2 linked regions of the Teredinibacter purpureus genome follow. The protein of the gene in region 1 interacts with the protein of each later gene in a pairwise test. Links are inferred from orthologs where the notes say so. Each region holds a gene or a part of one and is shown on either strand. Other genes may lie near its edges.

Region 1 (5,825 bases):
CCCACGTGTCCGATATCAATATACTGTTTGTCTAGGCCGGCAGCCTGCAATGTGCTTAACAGTAAGCTAATCACTTCTAAGTCGGCATCTATACCTGGCTCACCGAACAATTCAACACCAGCCCACACCGGAGTGCGCGATGCTAGAGGTGCTTTCGGGCGGGTGTGTAGCACATGCCCAGCATAACAAAGACGATTAACCCCTTCCCGCTTCAAGCTATGAGCATCCATTCGAGCCGCCTGTGGCGTCATATCAGCACGAATACCCATGGTCTTCCCAGACACTAAATCCGTCACCTTGAAGGTGAGCAGTTCAATATCGCGGCCCGAGCCTGTGAGAAGCGAGTCGGTAAACTCCACCATAGGCGGGATAACGTAATCGTAACCCCAGCACTTAAAAGTATCGACCAATCTACGGCGAAGTCCTTCAACTTTGTTAGCCGCTTCAGGGAGTAACTCTTCAATGCCGTCTGGCAGCAACCAGCGGTCAACTCTACTCATAATGTGTATATTCTCAATTAGTGATTAACAACAATGCCAGCCCAATCAACATGCTAAGGAGACCCATAATCCGCAAACGACGGTCATCAATAATCGCTAGGGTTGCCACCAATTTACGCCAACGATCAGGGTACAGAAAAGGCACGACGCCCTCTATGATCAATATCAGGCAAACAGCTTTACCGAGTTCTTCCCACATAGGATTCTAATGAAGCCTTTATCATTAACATTTCAGTTGTTCGCTAAGCATGACGGGTACTTTTGAAGCCCCACCCATCATCCGTAGACATAAAAAAACCGGCTCTATCGGAGCCGGTTATGTGATTTTACCATGAATTCAAGCGCTATTTGCCTTTTGAATTCTTCAGATAACGGAAGAATTCGCTATCAGGGTCAATCAGTAGTATGTCTTCTTTGCCACTAAAGCTTTGTTTATAAGCTTCCAGACTACGAACAAAGCTGTAAAACTCCGGATCTTGCTGAAAAGCCGCCGCATAGATACCGGACGCCTTTGCATCACCTTCACCACGAAGTAGCTCTGCATCACGATAAGCCTCTGCCTGCATGATCGTGCGTTGACGCTCTGCATCGGCGCGAATGATTTCCGCTTGCTCTTTACCTTGTGAACGATGTTCCTGCGCTTCTCGTTCACGCTCAGCGCGCATACGGCTAAATACCGGGCCACTCACATCCGACGGTAAATCAATTTTCTTCACTCGCACATCAACCACTTCGATACCCAGAGAATCTTGGGTAAATTCGTTTAGCTGATTGGTGAGGTTAGTCATTAATTGATCGCGCTCTCCACTCACAACTTCTTGCAATGATCGCTGAGCAAACTGGTTCCGCAAACCACCATTAATACGCTGCTCTAGCAGTCGCTTTGCGCGGGCCTCATCACCGTTAGTTGCCGTGTAATAGGTTCCTACATTGATAATACGCCACTTGGCAAAGCTGTCGACCATCATGCTTTTCTTTTCGACAGTCAGAAAACGTTCAGCTCGTGCATCCAATGTCAGTACACGCGCATCGAACTTGCGCACTTCTTGTACAATTGGGATTTTGAAATGCGCACCAGGTTGTAAGTCAGCATTGGCCACTCGACCAAGATGCAACAGCACGCCACGCTCAAACTCGTTGACGATGTAGATTGAATTCGCTGCAATCACAATGGTAACAAAAGCGAGTATGGATAATATAAAGGCTCTTACGGACATAACTATCTCCCCTCCCTACGACGCGCATTAAGACCAGACTCTTCTTGGCGAATATTCTCTAACACTTGATTCGTCAAAGTGTCCATGTCAACGGCGTCCATAGCTCGCCCAGCGGGCTGACGATTACTGCTCATAATTTTATCGAGCGGTATATACATCATGTTATTACCGCCTTCCACATCAACCATTACCTTAGAACTTAGACTCATCACTTGTTGTACCGCATCTAGGTACAAACGCTGCCGTGTCACTTCAGGGGCTTTTTTATACTCGGCAAGTAAATACTCAAAACGTTTCGCCTCACCTTCTGCTTCGGCAATGACTTTTTCTTTATACGCGTAAGCTTCTTCTAACACACGCTGTGCAGCACCACGCGCCTCAGGAATAACGCCGTTGGCATAAGCTTGCGCCTGATTCTGAAAACGCTCTTCATCTTCTCTCGCTTCAATCACTTCATCGAACGCGCCCTGTACTTCACGAGGCGGATTAGAATCTTCGATATTCACCTTTTCAATACTTATTCCTGTTTCATAGGAATCAAGGTACATTTGCAAGCGATCCTGAACATCAAAAGCAACCTGCTCTCGACCTTCGGTTAACACCGCATGCATCAAAGCCGAACCTGCCACATGCCTTAACGCACTATTTGTTGCTTGCTTTAAACTTTCTTCAGGCGATTTCACTCGCAACAAAAATTGCTCAGCATCGTTGATCAAATACTGGACTGACAATTTGATATCAACAATATTCAAATCTTTAGTAAGCATTTGCTCTGACGTGGTCCACTGGCGTACACCCGTCACATTAATGGTATAAACCTTATCCACTAAAGGCGGGTTCCAGCGAAAACCAGGGCCTTTAGTTTCATGATAATTCCCTAGGCGTAATACAACGGCCCTCTCTTGCTCGTTCACAATACCCGAGCCAAGAACAATATATATTCCCGCGATAACAATAAGAACAAGAGCAACCATAGACCAACCAAAACCAGAGCCTTGCCCGCCACCGCTTCTACCGCCGCCACCAAATAGGCCAGACAACTTCTTTTGTAGGTTTTTCAGGGCTTCATCTAGGTCGGGCGGGCCATCATTGCCGCGCTTTCCGCCACCCCAGGGGTCTTTATTATTACCACCCGGTTCATTCCAAGCCATAAGTTACTCCGTATTATTTTGAATTAGTTGAGAGGATATAAAGGCGATTTGGCCGTTTTCAACTGTACGCGTTCGCGAAACGAGCACGCTAGTTAAAAAACAGGCTAGTCAATAGGTTAGATTTAGACCGCCAGACGCTCGTCGTCTGAATCTTGTTGCGGTTGAACCGCAAGGTCTTGGAGATCAATGTTCTCAGCCGAGAGCATACGCTTGAGATCCACTTGGGGCAATCTTATCTCAATTTCACAACGACCGTCTGGCAAATAGGATTCGCCAAGCACTGCATTTTGCCGGTGCAACCGCGCACGTAAACTACCCATATCACCGGACAAACTCACTTTCTCATGGAACATGTCATCCGTTAACAAATCCGATATCGCTTTGAATAATAGCTCTATTCCCGCCCTGTCTTCTTGGGAATCCCGAGCGGAAAGCCAAACGGCGACCGGTTTGCCCAAATCATCGCGATCTATTCTGGGCGCCATACCTTCCATTAAATCGATCTTGTTATAGACCAGTAAACGCGGAATTTGATGAGCTTTGATTTCTTCTAAAACGAGATCGACCTGTTCAATATTATGCAAACGCTCATCCGCCGGGGCATCGATAACGTGCAACAACAAATCGGCACTAGCGGCCTCTTCTAGCGTGGCGCGAAACGATTCAACTAAGCGGTGTGGTAGATTACTAATAAAACCCACCGTGTCGGCGAGCACTGCGCCACCAACATCCGGTAAATTAATACGACGCATAGTAGGGTCTAAGGTCGCAAACAATTGGTCACGAACATAAACACCCGCTTCAGTAATCGCATTAAACAACGTGCTTTTACCAGCATTGGTATAACCAACAAGAGAGACGGTAGGGATATCAGCGCGGCTTCTTGCTCGCCGGCCTTGTTCACGTTGTTTTCGCACTTTTTCAAGACGCTTACCGATAGTCTTAATTCGCGCTCGTAACAAACGACGATCAGACTCCAATTGCGTTTCCCCTGGCCCACGTAAACCGATGCCACCTTTCTGTCGTTCAAGGTGCGTCCAGCCGCGAATCAACCGAGTGGACATATGCTCAAGCTGAGCTAATTCAACTTGTAACTTGCCTTCGTGGGTACGCGCACGCTGGGCAAAAATATCGAGGATAAGCCCTGTGCGGTCGAGCACACGACATTCAAGCTCTTTCTCTATATTGCGTTCTTGGCTTGGGGACAACTCGTGATTAAATATCACTAACCCAGCATCGTGCTCACGCACTAACTGAAGTAGCTCATCGAGTTTACCGGTGCCAATAAAGTACTTTGAGTGGGGTGCAGAACGCGCGCCAGTGAGCATTTCCACTGGATCTCCCCCCGCCGACAATACCAGCTCTTCAAACTCTCTGGGATCATCAGCCGCTACTGCCTTTGGCAGCTCCAAGTGAACCAAGATGGCTAATTCACCAGAATCAGGTCTATCAAAAAACAAGTAATTCTCCGCTATGAGGTTGGCTAAAAGCAGTGTCTAAGATACGTCCAAGCTAAATAGGCTGACCTAGACCAACGTCTATTCCCCTGCTTTTAGCGTCTCGAAGCTATTCACCATTATCCAGATCATCGCCAGTGCCATCAGCATTTAGCATAGGCACGCGAACAGGGCGTGAAGGGACAACAGTAGAAATAGCGTGCTTATACACCATTTGGCTTACAGTGTTTTTAAGCAAAACCACAAACTGGTCAAACGATTCAACTTGTCCCTGAAGTTTGATGCCGTTAACCAAATATATGGACACCGGAATGCGCTCTTTACGAAGCACATTAAGGTAAGGGTCTTGTAAGCTATGCCCTTTTGACATGGGTATTCTCCTTGTAAGGATCAAAAGTAAGTAGTCACGTTCTCTTAATAAAAAAACATTAAACGGGTGTTAACACGCCAAGTTCGCGCTTATAACCATTTATAGAGTTTTAAGATCAATAGTATCCGTGTAAGCGTATAAATTGACTATAGTCGTTCGGGCTAGAATGTCACGATCAACCGGCTTCCTTACCGATAATGTTAATAATCACACAATCTCTCGCCCCAACATCCTGCACTCGTCATTAAGCAGGTCTCCGCGCCATTATATGGTGGTTGGAGATAAAATTCTCAATGCTTTAATCACAATTTCACTAGAACTCAACAATTCTCCATTTTCATGCTGACTATATAACCAATTTAAGTTCGGCCAAGAGCGTAGCCACGTTAATTGTCGTTTAGCCAACTGCCGAGTTGCAATAATGCCCCGCTCTCGCATGTGAGAAAAGTCACTCTTACCCTCGAGGTAATCCCATACCTGACGATACCCCACTGCTCTAATTGCGGGCAATTCCGAATTTAAATCGCCTCGACGGTACAATGTTTCGACCTCGGAAATAAACCCGAGTTCAAGCATTAATTTAAAACGCGATTCTATCCGTTGATGAAGCACGGTTCTGTCAAAAGGTGTAATCGCAATTTGGGTCCATTCATACTCATGCAAGAGACCGCCACTGTTTTCTTGACGGAACTCACTTATTGGTTTTCCTGAAAGCCGATACACTTCAAGCGCACGGCAAATTCGCTGCGAATGGTTAGGGTGTATCAATTCCGCCGTTACACGATCAACCAGCCCTAACTGATCATGCATATACGGCCAACCAAAATCAGCGGCTTCTTTTTCGATCTGCGCGCGAGTAGCAGGCTCTGACGCTGGCATGGTTGAAAGCCCTTCGAGCAAAGCTTTGAAATACAGCATGGTGCCACCAACCAATAACGGCGTTTTACCTTGAGCAACAATATCGGCCATTTCTTTCGTCGCATCTTTTGCGAAATCTGCCGCAGAATAGGGTTCGGACGGGTCCCGAATGTTAATCAAACGATGGGGCGCGCGCGCAAGCTCATCTGCGCTAGGTTTAGCAGAGCCGATATCTAAACCACGGTAAACCAACGCAGAGTCGACACTAATAA
Region 2 (17,133 bases), 960 kb from region 1 along the record:
GGGTAACGTCACCAAACGGTACTACTGCCGAGGCAATTGCCTCTTTTGAAGAAAACGACTTCCGCTCAATTGTCGAAAACGCCATGCTCGCTTGCGCTGACCGCTCACGCGAACTCGCCAAAGAATTAGGTTAAGCTCATTATGAATCCTTGGATCGAAATAGTGGTTCTTGTCATCGATACGCTTGCGTCACTGTACCTATCTTTTGTGGTCTTACGCTTTCTATTGCAAGTTGCGCGGGCCGATTTTTATAATCAATTTTCACAGGCTATTGTGAAAGTCACCAATCCATTGCTTATTCCGTTACGCAAGGTTATTCCCGGCGCGGGAGGCATAGACATAGCCTCTATAGTGCTCGCACTGTTACTGCAGCTGGTAATCGGAGAATTACTGGCCATTATTGTTGCGCAACAATGGATCAACCCGCTCCAGATGACCCTTTGGGGGCTGATAGGGCTACTAAAATTATCAACCTATATTGCCTACATTTGCCTTATTGTTTTAGTTGTCACCAGCTTTATTGCTCCCCACAGCAGCCACCCCGCTCTAGTATTGGTTCGCCAACTCATGGACCCTATACTGAACCCCGTTAAACGGATTATTCCGCCTATGGGTGGGCTTGATTTCTCCGTGCTTTTTGTATTTTTGGGCCTCACCGTGCTGCAAAAAATGCTCGATATTTTTGCCAGCAATGTTGGCCTGGTACCACTTGTAGTAATCGGATACTAACGAAGCTTAGGACCCAACAATTACCATCACTCTAATTAATTTGTGCCGGATCATTACCGGCATGAATAAGATAGCGTAAGCTAGCACCTTCTATTGTGCAGGGTTCGCTCTGCCTTCACCTAGACTATACGACACATCTAAGCCAGACAAATGCCAGAATCACTGCCAGAAAACTCCGTCGGACTTGTAGAACCCCACACCTATCACTTTGACGAACCACTGTCTTTAGCCTGTGGCCGAGATCTCGACAGCTATGATCTCGTGGTCGAAATGTACGGCACACTCAACGCAAACAAATCAAATGCCATTCTTATTTGTCACGCACTTTCCGGCCATCACCACGCTGCTGGCTACCACAGCATGGAAGACCGCAAAGCCGGTTGGTGGGACCACTATATTGGCCCCAACAAACCTTTAGATACGAATAAATTTTGTATTGTTTCGCTAAACAACCTCGGCGGCTGCCATGGCTCCACCGGCCCTACATCCCCAAACCCTGCAACGGGTAAACCCTGGGGTGCAGACTTCCCCAATTTACGCGTACGCGACTGGGTAAATTCTCAAGCACGACTCGCCGACCGCATGGGCATCCAAAAATGGGCCGCAGTTGTCGGTGGCAGCATGGGGGGAATGCAAGCCATGCGCTGGGCGCTAGAGTTTCCAGAGCGGCTCGACCATTGTGTTGTGATAGCCGCGGCAATGAAACTTACCGCTCAAAACATTGCCTTTAACCATGCCGCACGGCAAGCTATTTTGACAGACCCTGAGTATCATCAGGGCAATTACATTACCGAAGACACCGTACCCACTCGTGGCCTATCGATTGCCCGAATGATTGCTCACCTTACCTACTTATCCGACGACGGCATGGGTAAAAAATTCGGTCGAGATTTACGCTCCGGCTCGTTTGAGCAAGGCATAGAAGCACCTGTCGAATTTCAAATTGAAAGTTATTTACGATACCAAGGTGAAACTTTCTCCAAAGTTTTTGATGCAAACACTTACGTTTTAATGACACGCGCGCTGGATTATTTTGATCTAGCCCGTGAATACGACGACAACCCCGTCACAGCCTTCAAAAATGCACTGTGCAAATTTTTAATTATTTCATTCACCTCGGACTGGCGTTTTTCGCCAGAAAGATCAAAAGAAATGGTAAATGCTTTAATACGCGCTGACCGCGACGTGGTTTACGGTGAAGTAGAATCCTCTTTTGGGCACGACGCTTTTTTAGTCCCCGATCAACCGCGATATTGGGATTTGTTTACCCGGTATATGGAAAAAATTGAGGTGACTCAATAATGCGTATCGACCATGATATTATAGAAGGCTGGATAGAACCTAACTCTCGCGTACTAGATCTTGGCTGCGGCGATGGTTCCCTCTTAAAAAAATTAGCTGCACAAAAAAACATACACGGCTATGGTATTGAAATAAACTCCGAGAATATTTTACGCTGCATAGCGAATGGCGTTAACGTCATTGAACAAAACCTCGACGAAGGCTTAAGTGATTTCGACGACCAAAGTTTCGACACCGTTATTATGTCGCAAACGATCCAAACCATGCAGTACCCCGACAAAGTACTACAAGAAATGCTACGCGTCGGCCGCCAATGTATTGTCACGTTCCCTAATTTCGGCCACTGGAAAGCCCGATTCCACTTAGGTATTAACGGCCGTATGCCCGTATCAGATTTATTGCCCTACGAATGGTATAACACGCCTAACATCCATTTTTGCACATTTACCGACTTCGAAATACTCTGCGAAGCCCATAATGCAAAGCGCTTAAACAGAGAAGTTATTGGTGGCAATAAACAAGGTTCACTACTGCAAAAATTTCATCCTAATTTATTTGGCGTTACCGCCCTTTACCGACTAACACAATAACCTTATGACACATTACTTTTATTCTATTATTTTTGCGATAACATGCTTCATTAGCAGCGCCAGTATCGCTGAAACAAATCTCCAAGGCAGCCAAGTTTCCGGCGATTACGAAATCCACTACAGTGTTTTTCCTAGTAATTTTTTACTGCCCGACGTCGCAGCTGCGTACAAGATTAAACGCAGCCAATACGAAGCACTGCTTAATATTTCAATCACCCCTCGAGGCGAACACGGTGGCCACGCAGCCAACATTACCGGCACTGTCACCAACCTATTACAGCAACAAAAAATACTGGAATTTACCGAAATTAAAGAAGCCACGGCAACTTATTATCTAGCGCCCGTAAGAATTTCAGGCAAAGAAGTGGTGAATTTTACTATAGACGCACGTTTAATTGAGGGTGACGTGCCGTTAAACGCCCGCTTTAGCAGCGAGCTTGTTTCACAATGAAACAGCAAGTTGTTTTAGCCAGCGGCAATGCGGGAAAATTACGCGAATTTTCTAGGCTGCTCTTCCAGTGTGATTTTGAAGTACTCCCACAATCCGCTTTTAATGTACCCGAAGCCGAAGAAACGGGCCTCACGTTTGTGGAAAACGCAATATTAAAAGCACGTAATGCTTGCGCACATACCGGGTTACCCTCTATTGCAGACGACTCAGGCATTGAGGTTGATGCACTGCTAGGTAAACCAGGCATTTACTCTGCTCGATTTTCGGCCAATTGGCTTGGCGAACCTGCGAGCGACACACGCAACAACCTCTATTTACTAGACCAACTAAACACCATCACCGAACGTAAAAATCGAAGCGCGCGCTATCAATGCGTATTAGTTTACCTGCGCCATAAAGAAGACCCCACGCCCATTATTTGTCAGGGTAGCTGGGAGGGGTTTATCTTGGATGCGCCAACAGGCGCTGAAGGCTTCGGCTACGATCCATTATTTTATGTGCCCGAATTTGATTGCAGCTCGGCCGAGCTGGATAAAGACTTAAAAAATAAAATTAGCCATCGTGGCAAGGCATTACAAACGCTATTAGAAGCCATTAAAACGGAAAAAATTTAAATTCCATAAGCTTACTTAAGAACAAAAAGACTCAAACCAAGAGGTGCACGAGTCATTCAGTTCTCGCGCAGGGGAAATTATAGTCTGTTCTTCGTTGCCTGATCTACAATAGGCATAAATAATAACGGACAAGTCTAAAAGGGATTTTAAAATGAACTTACCTCTTACCAGTAAAGTTTAAATTACTAGCCAGCGCACTGTTTATAGTCAGTATTTCCTCACTAGCCTCGCCATTACTCGCATCCGAGCCCGAAGAGGGTCCCTCATCAATAGGATATAAAACGATAGAAGAGAGCGTATTGAGTGCTCTAGCAAGAGAACAATTACGTCAACAATTTGCTGCCGCCGCCTATGCCGAAACGCAAAGAGGAATAGGCGGCGGCAAACGCGGCATCTCAGCAAACGCAAGAGAATGAGAATAAACTTTCAATCTGCTTAAATTCAGCCAACGGTAGCTTACAAGGGTGCAAGTACAACGCAAAGACAAGATTGGTTAAGGACTTAAGGTCATGCTCAAGTTTGGCCGCAGGTTTTAGTGGCACCCTAGTTCTCAGTAGCGGTCCAATATCAATCAGTGTCGAAGGAAGCGTACAACCTTACGTCAATCAATGTAACCTCGTTGCCCAACCGACCGAAGAGGCCAATACAGCAAACTGTACGTATATGGGCCTTCCCCTATTCGGGTGGCTAGATTTCTGGCATCAGGTCCAGCCCGCCGAGATGAAATAAAATTGCAGCCTTAAAACGGGCCTTATGCCTAAAACCTTTCGCTTTTACTTTTAGCATTTTTATTCTGCTATTTATACTTTCTGCACCAGCATTATTCTTTTTATTTACGATGGCGTTTATTATCCCCCATAGATTCTTCTTTATGCTTTTAGCTACCGATTTTATAGGATTGAGGCGGCTTCTTATCGCCCAGCTGTACCATTGCTTCCAAGCTTCTTCAGCCCATATACGATCATCATAATTCCAGAGCTCCATGGCATACTCCTTTATCGCCCATGCGCGTGCAGTCTTCTTTGCTACAACGCTTAATGTTGAAATCTGTACAGAATGAATATCCTTTAGATTTTCACGTGATCTCAGCCATGCAAATTTCGATCTATGGAGCTCTAGCTTGTGTTGTTGCGCGACCATATTGGCTTCACTTTTACGAACACTATTTAGAGCCTTATTTAAGTCCATCGCAACATGGAACCTATCAAAACATATCGCTCTTTCCCAGTGAGGAATATACTCTTTGGTGGCATAAATATAGGACGGACTCATATCCATACTAATCGTTTCAACTGATTGGATTTGCTTGTCACTTAATCCTGTAAAAAATGCGTTTAAACTCGATTTTTTGCGATCTTCTTGGACATCTATTGCATGCCCATGATCATTGGAAACAATGGTCACATATTCATGTCCCTTTTTGCTGCAGACCTCATCGACAGCTAGGTTTTGAATATGTAGATGAGACCGTCTTTTTAGGCCTCGCTCTACAGCCCGCTTCATTATTCCATCGGCAGCATTCCAGCTAAGCGCCAGCTTCTTACTGACGGCATTAATACTCGCCTCTTGAAGCCAGGAGATTACATAAGCCTCAAACATCAAGGTGAAACTTGATCGCTTATCAGCCCAGGGGATATCAGCTTGCAATACACCGTGCGTGCGACATTTAGAGCGAGGGATATTCGCGTGAACGAGAGTGCGAAATTGACAGCTATCGAGATGGCGCCATGTTCTTGTTCTGGTGTCATGGCGACTACATCTGGATTCACACAAAGGGCAGGTTAAATGTTTGTCGCAATCGTATTCAACGTGGACGTGAACGGTGTTGTCACGCTCATCTAGCTGAACTGATTCGACAAACCAAGGAGAAGAGATTGATAATATTTTTTCGTAAAGAGAAAGCTCGTCCATCACTGAAAACCAAGAAATAAAAGGCTGGGATTCTAGGGGAGTTTATTAGGAAAGGCTAGAAAGCCACCCGAATAGGGGAAGGCCCACGTATATGCATGCTTTAGCAGAAAACAATTGCCTAGCAGCCTGGGAGTAAAGGTGCACTTAATGGGTATGACGGTAAACCTGTGTATTTATAGAGAAAATTTAAACTAATCATACCCATTAATTATCTTTCCAATAATGCATAACCATTTCATTAGCCGGCTTTAGGGAAAGTTTAACAGTGAAAAAAATTTTCAAAGTAAGCGTTCTTTTACTTATCGTAACGTGTGGGTTATCTCTAGTTATAATTCAAGACCGAGCCCTTAAGGGCGGCTCCGTCGAAGTAAAAGAACAGAACAGTTCCCTACAAAATACAATAGCCAACAACTCAACTATCTCCGATAACCAAAGCTTAATTTCCAGCACACCTAAAACGACCAGCCACCAAGACTCCCAAATCGGTTCAGCTGAGGTTCTACTCAGCGACGAAGATATTGAAAGAGATTTAGCGGGTCTACCAACAACCGCACAAATTCAAGCGGGAGCGGAATACAACCGAGAGCATGGCTGGGTCGATCAAGACGCAAGTGAAATTTACACACACTATTCGACCACAGAGCTGAATGCTCTCGCCAATGCTGGCGACCTAATTGCGATCGATACCTTAGCCCTTAGGTATGGCGCCGAAGGAAAAACAAAAGAAATGCTGGCCATGTGGCGCAAGGGGGTACTTTTGGCTCAAGTGCAAACGCCGTTGCCTTAGGCGGCGGCTCCCTTATAAGTTACAAACATTTAAAGACCAACCCAGAAGCAGCACAAGAATTACTCATTGATGGTCTAGCGTGGTACAAAATAGCGATGGTCAGGGGAGACTCCGTTGCAGAGATGCTTCTTAAAAGCGATATTAAGCGCTATGGCATCGACCTATTCACTGTTCCACAAGAAGAAGTCGACCGAAAAGCAGCTGAGCTTTATCACGCATTGAGCAAGGAGCGAGAAGAGCTGGGGCTAGGAACTTACGACAATAACGTGCCCGAACATTTAGAAACGTTCTTTTACTATATGTCTGGAAAGTGGGCTAAAGAGTATCGCCAATAATAAATTAAAACACCCAACCCAATTGTAAACCCGCACCCGTACTGGTTGAACCCGTAGCGTAAGAAAGCTCAAACGCCATACCTTTAAATTGGTAGGCCACACCACCGGCAATAACATCGTCACGCAAGCCTGTCATATCTTGGCGATAGCCTAAGCACAACTCTAGCGCTTCAAACGGTGATATTGCCAAACCCAAACTGGTTTCTTGTGTGGGGGCTTCTGCCGCCATCGCTTCATTCTCTATAACATCCACATCCAACCCTAGGGTTAACCAATCGTTCACATACGCAAAGCCCATACGTGGCCGTGGATTTAGCTTCAGCAGCAAACCATCATCCGTTTCAAATTCTTCAGGAATAATATCTTTTACGGCAAAACCTATACGGTAATGGCCGAACATTTCCAAAGCGATGCCCACATCTGCGTTAAGGCCTACATAGGTGCGCTGGCTGCCGAGAAAATCTAATTCGTCTGTATCGAAATTGGTGGTTTCTCGAAACACATCCACACGAATAACTTTGGGGGTAACACCAATAGCCAAGGCTTGGTCGAACACGTCAAACTGTTTGGCTACCGCTACAGCCCATTCACTAATAACAACCCCACCCACATCAACAGTGGACGTTAACTGTTCGGTGGGATCAATTAAATTACCATTGGCATCAAGGAGTTCGGCAGGAATATCAGTGGGCGCGCCACCGTCAGCAACAGTATCCAGCGCTAGAATATAACGTTCGAGCAAAGCACTGTCCTCTGGTGGAATAGTCGACGTACCCAGCCCTAACGTTCGCACACCAAAATAGAAGGCGCCCCCTTCAAGTAAGCTCGGCTCACTCACAGAAAAGCTCACCACCGCATCCATGTTCACATCTTCATTCGCCAAATCATCCAGCAAGGCATCCAGTTCGCGCGCTAAGTCAGCGGTTTGAGCAGCTGTTGCTGCCGAAGGCGCGGCATTAAAGGTACTCACGGCTCCACCAAGGCGCTGGTCCAAATCATCGTTGGCGGCATTAACAACATCTTCCACAACGTTGTCGGCTTGAATCACAACGTTGGGAAACACCACCCTTCCGTGCCGAGTATCTTCTTCTCGCTCATCATGAAACGCTAACAATGCCGCGTTGTAATACTGCGCCGAATGCCAGCTTGCTGTGGCAACGGTCGCACCTCCCATTGCCAAGCCGCGTGCATCATAAATTCCATAATTCACAGCTAGTGCAGACATCGGTAAACACCCACCGCTCCACACAATGGCTACGGCCATCAATTTAAGAGGAAATCTCACCCACGACTGGCTCAAAGAGCACTCCTTCTTTTTGTTTTGATTAAATCGAGCATTATCTTCGCTATAGTGTAATCGCAACCGACTTCCACCGTTTGTTTCATTTTGTAATCATAGATCTCTGCACGTTCACTGAGTTAAAGTAACGCCCAACCCATAGCTAAACAACACTCATGCCGTCATCGCTTACCTTAAACTCACTGCCACCACTCTCGCTCTATATACACATACCGTGGTGTGTCCGTAAATGTCCCTATTGCGATTTCAACTCGCATCAAGCCAACGGTGAGCTACCTATACAGCGCTATATCGATGCTCTCGAGCAAGATTTAAAAACCGATGCATTCCTTGCGCAAGGCCGAAAACTTGAAAGCATTTTTTTCGGCGGTGGCACCCCAAGTTTACTGCCGGCTAAAGCCGTCGGTCGAATACTAGACGCCGCCGCGACCACCATTGGCCTATCACCCACCTGCGAGATTACCTTAGAAGCCAACCCCGGCACGGCCGAATACGATAGTTTCAACGGGTATCGCAGCGCTGGAGTAAACCGTCTTTCCATGGGCGTACAAAGCTTCGATGCCCAGCAACTCAAAACGCTGGGCCGTATTCACTCACCAAATGATGTTATTCACGCATTCGAACTGGCCCGCAAAGCTGGCTTCGACAACATGAATCTCGATTTGATGTTCGCCTTGCCGCAGCAAACACGACAAGGCGCCGCACAAGACCTTAAGAAAGCCATCGCATTAGCCCCAGAGCACCTTTCTTGGTACCAACTCACCATTGAGCCGAATACCGAGTTTTACAGCCGCCCCCCGCAACAACCAGAAGACGATACCGTGTGGGATATCCAACAACATGGGCAACAACAGCTCGCCGAGGCAGGCTACCACCAATATGAAATTTCGGCGTATGCCCAACCTCATTTGCGCGCCGCCCACAATATGAATTATTGGCAGTTTGGCGATTACCTCGCCATTGGCGCTGGTGCCCACGGTAAAATTACCCAATTCGACACGCAACACATTATGCGTTTTCGGAAAACGCGCATGCCAGAACACTACTTAGGCGCCATGCAAAAGCAAGTTTTACAGGGCAACCCCTTCAATGCCGATAGCCATCACGTCGACACAACAGCACTGCCCTTTGAGTTTATGATGAATGCTCTGCGACTCGTTCATGGTGTTCCAACAAGGCTTTACAGCGAACGCACAGGGCTTTCAATAGACAATATTCAGAACCTGTTGCAGCAGCAACAAAACAAAGCCCTACTTGCCCCTTGGCAATCGCACCTGCAAGCAACGCCCTTAGGGCATCAATACTTAAACAACCTACTGGAAGCCTTTCTGGCAGAGACATAACAACCACCGTATACCGAGTAAGCTAATGGCTGCTACACTCATTGAGGACCTTGCCAAATAAAGCTAAGCATGACCGTGGCCAACTATTCATTCGATGCGTACATCTAATAAAACTCCACAAACCCGCAGCATTGCACAGCGCCTATCTTTGCTGGCACTCATTATCGGGCTCATTATAATCTTTTTGGCTATCGGTGAACGATTGCTGCTTGAGCGCAACTACACCCAACACCTGTCACTCGAACTCGACGCCTCCGCTCAGGCCATTACACCTTGGATCGCTCGGGCTCTCGCCCGTAACAGTGAGCAACAAGTTAATAAAGTACTCAACGAACACCACGTACTCCACCCAGCATTAACTCTGACGCTAACACAACAATTTGGCAGCCGAGTTGAGCAGCTCACGTCTATCGCGGGTACAGAACAATCCGGATGGCGACGCCACCTTAGCCAAAACTACCCCCTCGCTACAGAACACGGCAATTACAACTTAACGCTAGAAAGTTCAGATGCGTTCTTTAACCGTGAGTTTTTAAACGCGTTTTTATATAACTTAATGCTCGAAAGCGCCGTTATGTTAATGATGGCCATCGCTATTCTAAATTTGGTACACCGACTCGTCATTCGCCACCTTCACAGTATTGCCGACCAAGCCAAAACGGTATCGCTGAATAACCTTGAAGCACCCATCGCGCTAGACCGCCCGCCCTCAACGAAAGGGAAAGACGAGCTAGACTCGATCGTTGAAGCGCTCGAAACCATGCGAAACACCATTCAAGACGATCTGTGGCAACGCAACGAAATTGAAAAAGCCCTACTAACGGAAAAAGAAGAAAAACTCGAAACTCGAAAATTAATCCAACAATTTGAAGCCGCACATCAAGCCAAGAGTCAATTTATCGCGACGATGAGTCACGAAATACGCACCCCCATGAACGGGGTCATTGGCATGATAGAAATGCTTCGTGATACCCCCTTAAACGATACTCAGAAACACTATTTAGATGTTATTTTTCGATCAGGGGAATCGCTGCTTGATATTATTAATGACATCCTCGACTACTCCAAAATCGAAGCCGGCAAGATGCACCTGGAAGATGTCGAATTCGATCTTAACCAATTAATTAACGATTGCCTGCAACTATTCAGCGCCACAACGCACAAACGCGACATAGAACTGCTATGCAATGTTCATCCCTCTGCCCCCATTTACCTCAAAGGTGACCCAACCCGTTTACGGCAGATTTTAGTGAATCTAATCGGCAACGCCTTCAAATTCACATCGTCAGGCTACGTGTTTGTTGAAGTACTACCCATGAAGCAGACTGCCAGTGAAACGCCCGTACTAAAATTCTCAGTCTCCGATAGCGGAATTGGTATAGAGCGGCAAAAACTTAACCATTTATTTGACGCCTTCAGTCAAGCCGATAGCACAACCAGCCGCCGCTTTGGTGGAACAGGGCTTGGGCTCGCAATATGCAAGCAGCTCGCCGAACTCATGAACGGCAAGATTGGGGTGAACAGCAAGCCCAACGAGGGCTCCACGTTTTGGTTTACCAGTGAATTCCATTTGCCCGATGATTCTTCAAACCGCCAAGCACCCAGCTCCAGCTTAGCGCTTTCTGGGAAGCGCGTTCTCGCGATACATAACACCCCCATACTCAATCGGGCATTTGGTGAACATACCGCCAGCTGGAACGTAACCTGTCACACCCTCGATAATGCCGACAAGGCCTTGGAACGCTTAAAAATACTGCCCAACAGCAAGAAATACGACTTTATTTTCATCGACCAAACCGTTGACGGTAAGGATGGTTTTATGGTCGCCAAAGCCATTCGCAAATTAGAACTTTACGCTGAAACCCCTATTATTATTCTTACCCGGGAACGCACCACAAACTTCAGCATGGAGCAACTAATGCCAGTCACCTCCGTGCTACCACGACCTCTCACCATTAGCGCAATAAAAAACACACTCCTTGCGCAAGCGACAGGCGTGATGCTTGACGAGCTCATATCCATGGAAAGTAAAAGTATTGCACCACAACGAAAACTCAACGTATTAGTTGCCGAAGACAACGCCGTAAACCGAATGGTAATAGAAGGCCTATTGAGTAAAATTGAAATAGAACCTATATTTGCGGAAGATGGCAAACAAGCACTGGATGCCTTTATTGAAGCAGACCCTCGATTCGACTTAATTTTTATGGATTGCGAAATGCCGGAAATGGACGGCTTTGAATCTACCGAAAAAATTCGTGAACAGGAACACAATAAAGCGCACACGCCCATCCCCATAATCGCCCTCACGGCACACGTAGAAGCCGAACATCGCCAACGCGTCTTCAATGTAGGCATGAGCTACTACCTCACAAAACCCGTGACAATGGAAAAGCTCCGAGAATCATTAGTCTCGGTTGGCGTACTGCAAGATTAAGCGTATTGTAACCAAGGCTTTACTATTCATACTTATGATATGAGAACCATTTAAACGCAATACAAGCGCTATATTGTATATACTGTTTTGCTCAACTATCAGGACAGACGTACATGCCCGAACTCGACACTGCCGCAACCCCCCCAGAAACTGCCGAAACTATTTCGCTCGACAACAATGCGTATTATCTCAATCGAGAGTTAAGCCACCTCGCATTCAATCAACGCGTTCTCGCGCAAGCATTAGACGAAAGCCACCCCATACTCGAGCGTCTTAAATTTTTGTTAATTTTTAGCTCCAACCTCGACGAATTTTTTGAAATTCGCGTCGCAGGGTTAATGCAAAGCATAAAGTTTGAACGAGAAACCACTGGCCCTGACGGCATGCCGCCTAGCGAAACCTTGCGGAAAATTAGCGAAATTTGTCACAAAACGGTAGATCAACAATATAAAACGCTAAACGATATTTTAATACCGGCAATGGCAACCGAAGGGATTCGCTTTTTACGTCGAAAACAATGGACGACAGCCCAAACTGAATGGGTTGAAAATTTTATAGAGCATGAAGTACTACCCATCATAAGCCCGATAGGTATCGACCCCGCTCACCCATTTCCTCGGCTCGTCAATAAAAGCCTTAATTTCATTGTAAAGCTCGAGGGAAAAGACGCCTTCGGACGCGACCTCAATTACGCCGTTGTTCCAGCACCTCGAACACTACCCCGCGTGATCAAACTACCCGATGAATTAGGCGAACCCGGCCATAACTTTATTTTTCTCTCCTCTATGATTCACGCCAATGCCGACAAAATGTTCCCCGGCATGAAGGCATTAGGCTGTTATCAATTCCGCATCACCCGCAATGCCGACTTAGATGTCGACATGGAAGGTATTGCCGACCTCGCCCGTGCCCTAAGAGGTGAATTACATTCACGGCGTTTCGGCACAGCCGTAAGATTAGAAGTCGCCGATAACTGCCCAGAAGAGCTCACCCAATTTTTACTTCAAGAAACAGGCTTAACCGAAAGCGAACTCTATCGCGTGCATGGGCCGGTAAACCTTAAGCGCCTTATGAAGGTGCCAACACAAGTCGGTCGACCCGACTTGCTCTACCCTCCTTTTACGCCAACTATGCCCAAAGGCCTTGCTCGAAAAGACAATATTTTTGACGCCGTTGCCCGCAAAGACTATTTACTGCAACACCCCTTCGAGTCGTTTGCGCCCGTCATTCAATTATTGCGGCAAGCAGCAAAAGACCCTCACGTGGTGGCCATAAAGCAAACACTGTATCGCTCGGGTGGCCTCAAATCATCGATCGTAGACGCACTCATAGATGCGGCGCGCAACGGCAAAGAAGTTACGGCCATTGTTGAATTACGAGCCCGCTTTGACGAAGAAGAGAATCTCGAGCTAGCCAGCCGCTTACAAGAAGCTGGAGCCGTGGTGGTTTACGGTGTAGTCGGATACAAAACGCACTCGAAAATGGTGCTCGTGGTTCGCCGGGAAGGCGGCGAATTAAAGCGGTATGTACACTTAGGCACGGGCAACTACCACAGCGGTAACGCACGCCTGTACACCGATTACTCCCTTCTCACCGCCGATCCCGTACTGTGCGGCGACGTACACCGAATATTCCAACAGCTCACCGGCATGGGTAAAACAGAACGCATGGATAAACTGCTCCACGCGCCTTTTACCTTAAAACGGCAGCTCATACGGCTTATCGATGGCGAAGTAAAAGCACATCGCGATGGCAAACCGGCTCATATTATTCTTAAGTGCAATGGGCTCACCGAACCCAAAATCATTCAAGCGCTCTACAAAGCGTCACAGGCCGGCGTCTCTATCGACCTGATTATTCGGGGTATGTGTTGTTTACGGCCGGGAATTCCCGGCGTTTCGGACAATATCCGTGTTCGCTCTGTTGTCGGCCGATTTTTAGAACACACACGAACGTATTATTTTGCCAATAGCGAGCCCACCGTATTTTGTGCCAGTGCTGACCTAATGGAACGCAACCTCACCCATCGCGTGGAAACCTGCTTTCCGGTACAACAACCAGAACTCGCCCAACGTATTTATCGGGAATTGTTACTGTATATCAACGATAATATGCGCAGCTGGCAGCTCGACAATTCCGGCCATTACACCGAAAACCAGTGCGCTCAAGATGAGAGCCCACAAGGAGCACAAGAAGAACTCCTCCACTTGCTATCAAAATAATCATGCCCTATTAGGGTTGTAATTCCTTATCAGTGACCTAATTTACAAGATCAATGGCGCTGATAGGGCATAAACCGTCTTCAGGCTCTTATTTGGCCTTGTATCGAATACGGGCTATCCTTATCATTACCGCCTCTTCCCCTATACCCCCTTTTGGAGAATCTAAATATGAGTGACGCGATCGTTCACACTAGCGATGCAAACTTTGAACAAGACGTTTTGTCTGCTCAAGGCCCCGTTCTGGTTGACTTTTGGGCAGCATGGTGTGGTCCTTGCAAAATGATCGCGCCCGTTCTCGACGAACTTTCTCAGGAATACGGCGACAAGATCAAGATTTGTAAAATGGATGTAGACGCCAATAAGGCCACACCGGCCAAATTCAATATTCGCGGCATTCCAACATTGATTATTTTCAAGAACGGCAGCGCAGAAGGCACTAAAGTGGGTGCTTTATCGAAAGCGCAGTTAAAAGAATTTATTGAAAGCAATCTTTAAGAAATACCCTCGATATGGGCAGGGTCAAAAAATGCGACCCTATCCATATCAAGTTCTTGCGTATTAGGACTTTGCACTGAGTTATTTTTGTGGCTATACTGCAGATGTCTCGCATTTAAGCATTTCCGCTCATTTCTCCTGCAGTCACCATTACCTCGACTTTCAGCAACCCGATGACTGGATCTACGCAGACACAGCTGCCCAATCGGATAATCTTTATCACCTACTCGCGTTATCGATAGCAACACCAAGCCTGACCTACGGCTAACTAAAATGTCGAAGCGCCAACCGAATTCCGACACTCATTATAAAATGCAGCAAATAAGACTCCCGATTTCGAATCAGAAAATTTTGAACTGACTGAGCGTGGCCTTTTATGAATACTCGTCATTTGTACCTCAGTTTATTAACAGATTACTAATATCGACACTATTATTAACCCAATCATCTGGCAATTGCCGACAAGCCCTCCTACCGTATTAATCTTATGAATCTCACTGACCTCAAGAAAAAACCAATAGAAGAACTCATCGATATTGCTAAAGAGATGGGTATGGAAAGCCTAGCCCGCTCTCGCAAACAAGATGTCATTTTTAATATCCTAAAACGCCACGCCCGCAGCGGCGAAGATATTTACGGTGATGGGGTACTCGAAATTCTGCAGGACGGCTTCGGCTTTTTACGTTCAGCGGGCGCCAGCTACCTCGCTGGCCCAGATGACATCTATGTATCACCTAGCCAAATTCGACGCTTCAATTTACGTACTGGCGATACTATCTCCGGTAAAATTCGCCCCCCAAAAGAAGGCGAACGCTATTTTGCGCTACTAAAAGTTAATCAAATTAACTTTGACAAGCCCGAGAATTCACGCAATAAAATTCTGTTTGAAAACCTCACCCCCTTATTTCCTACAGAACGTCTAACACTCGAAACGGGTAATGGGTCTACCGAAGACTTAACCGGCCGCATCATTGATTTAATATCTCCAATTGGTAAAGGCCAGCGAGGCCTTATTGTCGCGCCACCAAAGGCCGGTAAAACCATCATGATGCAAAATATGGCACAAGCTATTACCCGCAATAACCCCGAATGCCACCTTATTGTACTGCTAATTGACGAGCGTCCGGAAGAAGTTACCGAGATGCAACGCTCTGTTCTGGGTGAGGTGGTTGCATCCACCTTCGACGAACCCCCCTCACGCCATGTTCAAGTTGCCGAAATGGTTATTGAACGTGCAAAACGGTTGGTAGAGCATAAAAAAGACGTAGTCATATTGCTCGACTCCGTTACGCGTTTAGCGCGTGCGTACAACACCGTTATACCCTCATCCGGTAAAGTGCTAACCGGTGGTGTCGATGCTCACGCCCTTGAACGCCCCAAACGTTTCTTTGGTGCCGCACGAAATATTGAAGAAGGCGGTAGCCTTTCCATCGTTGCCACAGCGCTGATCGATACCGGCTCTAAAATGGACGAAGTTATCTATGAAGAGTTTAAAGGTACAGGAAACCTAGAATTACACCTCGACCGTAAAATCGCCGAGAAACGCGTTTACCCTGCCATCAATATTCGTCGCTCCGGTACCCGCCGCGAAGACTTACTTATGAAAGAAGATGAACTGGCACGCGTATGGATTCTTCGTAAATTACTCCATGACATGGAAGATATCTCCGCAACTGAATTTTTAGTCGATCGACTTAAAGGCTTTAAGTCGAACAAAGAATTTTTCTTATCCATGAAATCTAAATAGCGACTGTTTAACGCGTTGCCTTCGCAGTGTCGGTTTACGGCACACCTTGTGCGAAGGCAACGCTGCTCATGGCAGCATTAAAAACAACCCAATCATCACTCACAACAACATCCCAAAGGGAGCTTGCAACCGCTCCGTATTCTCGTTGCCCCTCTTTTGGGCTCACTCGAAACGAAGCGCTCTGCACAACGCGCATCTATGTTTAAAGACCTCCGCGATTTTATCCAGCTGCTTGAGAAAAAGGGCCAGCTCAAACGCATCACACACCCGGTAAGCTGCCACCTCGAAATAACAGAGATTTGCGATCGAACGTTACGCGCGGGAGGGCCTGCACTGCTATTTGAAAATATCGAAGGCCACACCATACCGTTACTCGGCAATTTATTTGGCACGCCCGAACGCGTAGCTCTAGGAATGGGCCAAGAATCGGTTGAAGCACTGCGAGATGTTGGCGAACTCCTTGCGTTTTTAAAAGAGCCAGAACCACCAAAAGGCTTGAGAGATGCGTGGCAGAAAATGCCAATATTTAAGCAAGTGCTCAATATGTCGCCCAAAGAAGTGACGAAGGCACCCTGCCAACACAACGTAATGGAAGGCAGCGATGTCGACCTAACCAAAATCCCCATCCAAACGTGTTGGCCCGGAGATGTTGCACCGTTGGTTACGTGGCCCCTTGTCATTACCCGCGGCCCCCACAAAGAAAGACAGAACCTCGGCATCTACCGCATGCAACTCATCGGTAAAAACCGGTTGATTATGCGTTGGCTAAGCCATCGTGGCGGCGCGTTAGACTTTAGAGAATGGCAAAAAAAATATCCCGGTGAGAACTTCCCTGTATCTGTTGCACTTGGCGCAGACCCCGCAACTATT

What was found.
Region 2: the proteins of hfq (region 1) and rho interact in binary tests that used the Escherichia coli proteins (3 or more experiments, as listed by UniProt). The link is inferred for Teredinibacter purpureus from one-to-one orthologs.

What each region holds. Positions count from the first base shown.
Region 1 is NZ_CP060092.1:1,582,319-1,588,143, reverse strand. What follows is about bases 3,066-5,803. They hold hfq (RNA chaperone Hfq), read right to left. Parts: upstream 4,696-5,803; coding sequence 4,435-4,695; downstream 3,066-4,434. Other genes in these bases: miaA (tRNA (adenosine(37)-N6)-dimethylallyltransferase MiaA), read right to left, coding at 4,960-5,803; hflX (ribosome rescue GTPase HflX), read right to left, coding at 3,066-4,328. In the rest of the region: H5647_RS07065 (ATP phosphoribosyltransferase regulatory subunit), read right to left, coding at 1-500; H5647_RS07060 (DUF2065 domain-containing protein), read right to left, coding at 514-699; protease modulator HflC, read right to left, coding at 845-1,717; FtsH protease activity modulator HflK, read right to left, coding at 1,720-2,868; more of hflX, read right to left, coding at 2,991-3,065; more of miaA, read right to left, coding at 5,804-5,825. UniProt on the Escherichia coli protein: RNA chaperone that binds small regulatory RNA (sRNAs) and mRNAs to facilitate mRNA translational regulation in response to envelope stress, environmental stress and changes in metabolite concentrations.
Region 2 is NZ_CP060092.1:605,737-622,869, forward strand. What follows is about bases 14,205-17,133. They hold rho (transcription termination factor Rho), read left to right. Parts: upstream 14,205-15,003; coding sequence 15,004-16,263; downstream 16,264-17,133. Other genes in these bases: trxA (thioredoxin TrxA), read left to right, coding at 14,205-14,516; H5647_RS02530 (hypothetical protein), read right to left, coding at 16,298-16,459; ubiD (4-hydroxy-3-polyprenylbenzoate decarboxylase), read left to right, coding at 16,462-17,133. Also shown: proC (pyrroline-5-carboxylate reductase), read left to right, coding at 1-134; H5647_RS02460 (YggT family protein), read left to right, coding at 142-729; homoserine O-succinyltransferase MetX, read left to right, coding at 880-2,031; methionine biosynthesis protein MetW, read left to right, coding at 2,031-2,621; H5647_RS02475 (DUF4426 domain-containing protein), read left to right, coding at 2,626-3,072; rdgB (RdgB/HAM1 family non-canonical purine NTP pyrophosphatase), read left to right, coding at 3,069-3,686; H5647_RS02485 (ISL3 family transposase), read right to left, coding at 4,374-5,597; H5647_RS02490 (hypothetical protein), read left to right, coding at 5,863-6,384; H5647_RS02495 (hypothetical protein), read left to right, coding at 6,336-6,719; conjugal transfer protein TraF, read right to left, coding at 6,724-8,019; radical SAM family heme chaperone HemW, read left to right, coding at 8,175-9,362; H5647_RS02510 (hybrid sensor histidine kinase/response regulator), read left to right, coding at 9,457-11,799; ppk1 (polyphosphate kinase 1), read left to right, coding at 11,913-14,021; more of trxA, read left to right, coding at 14,190-14,204. UniProt on the Escherichia coli protein: Facilitates transcription termination by a mechanism that involves Rho binding to the nascent RNA, activation of Rho's RNA-dependent ATPase activity, and release of the mRNA from the DNA template.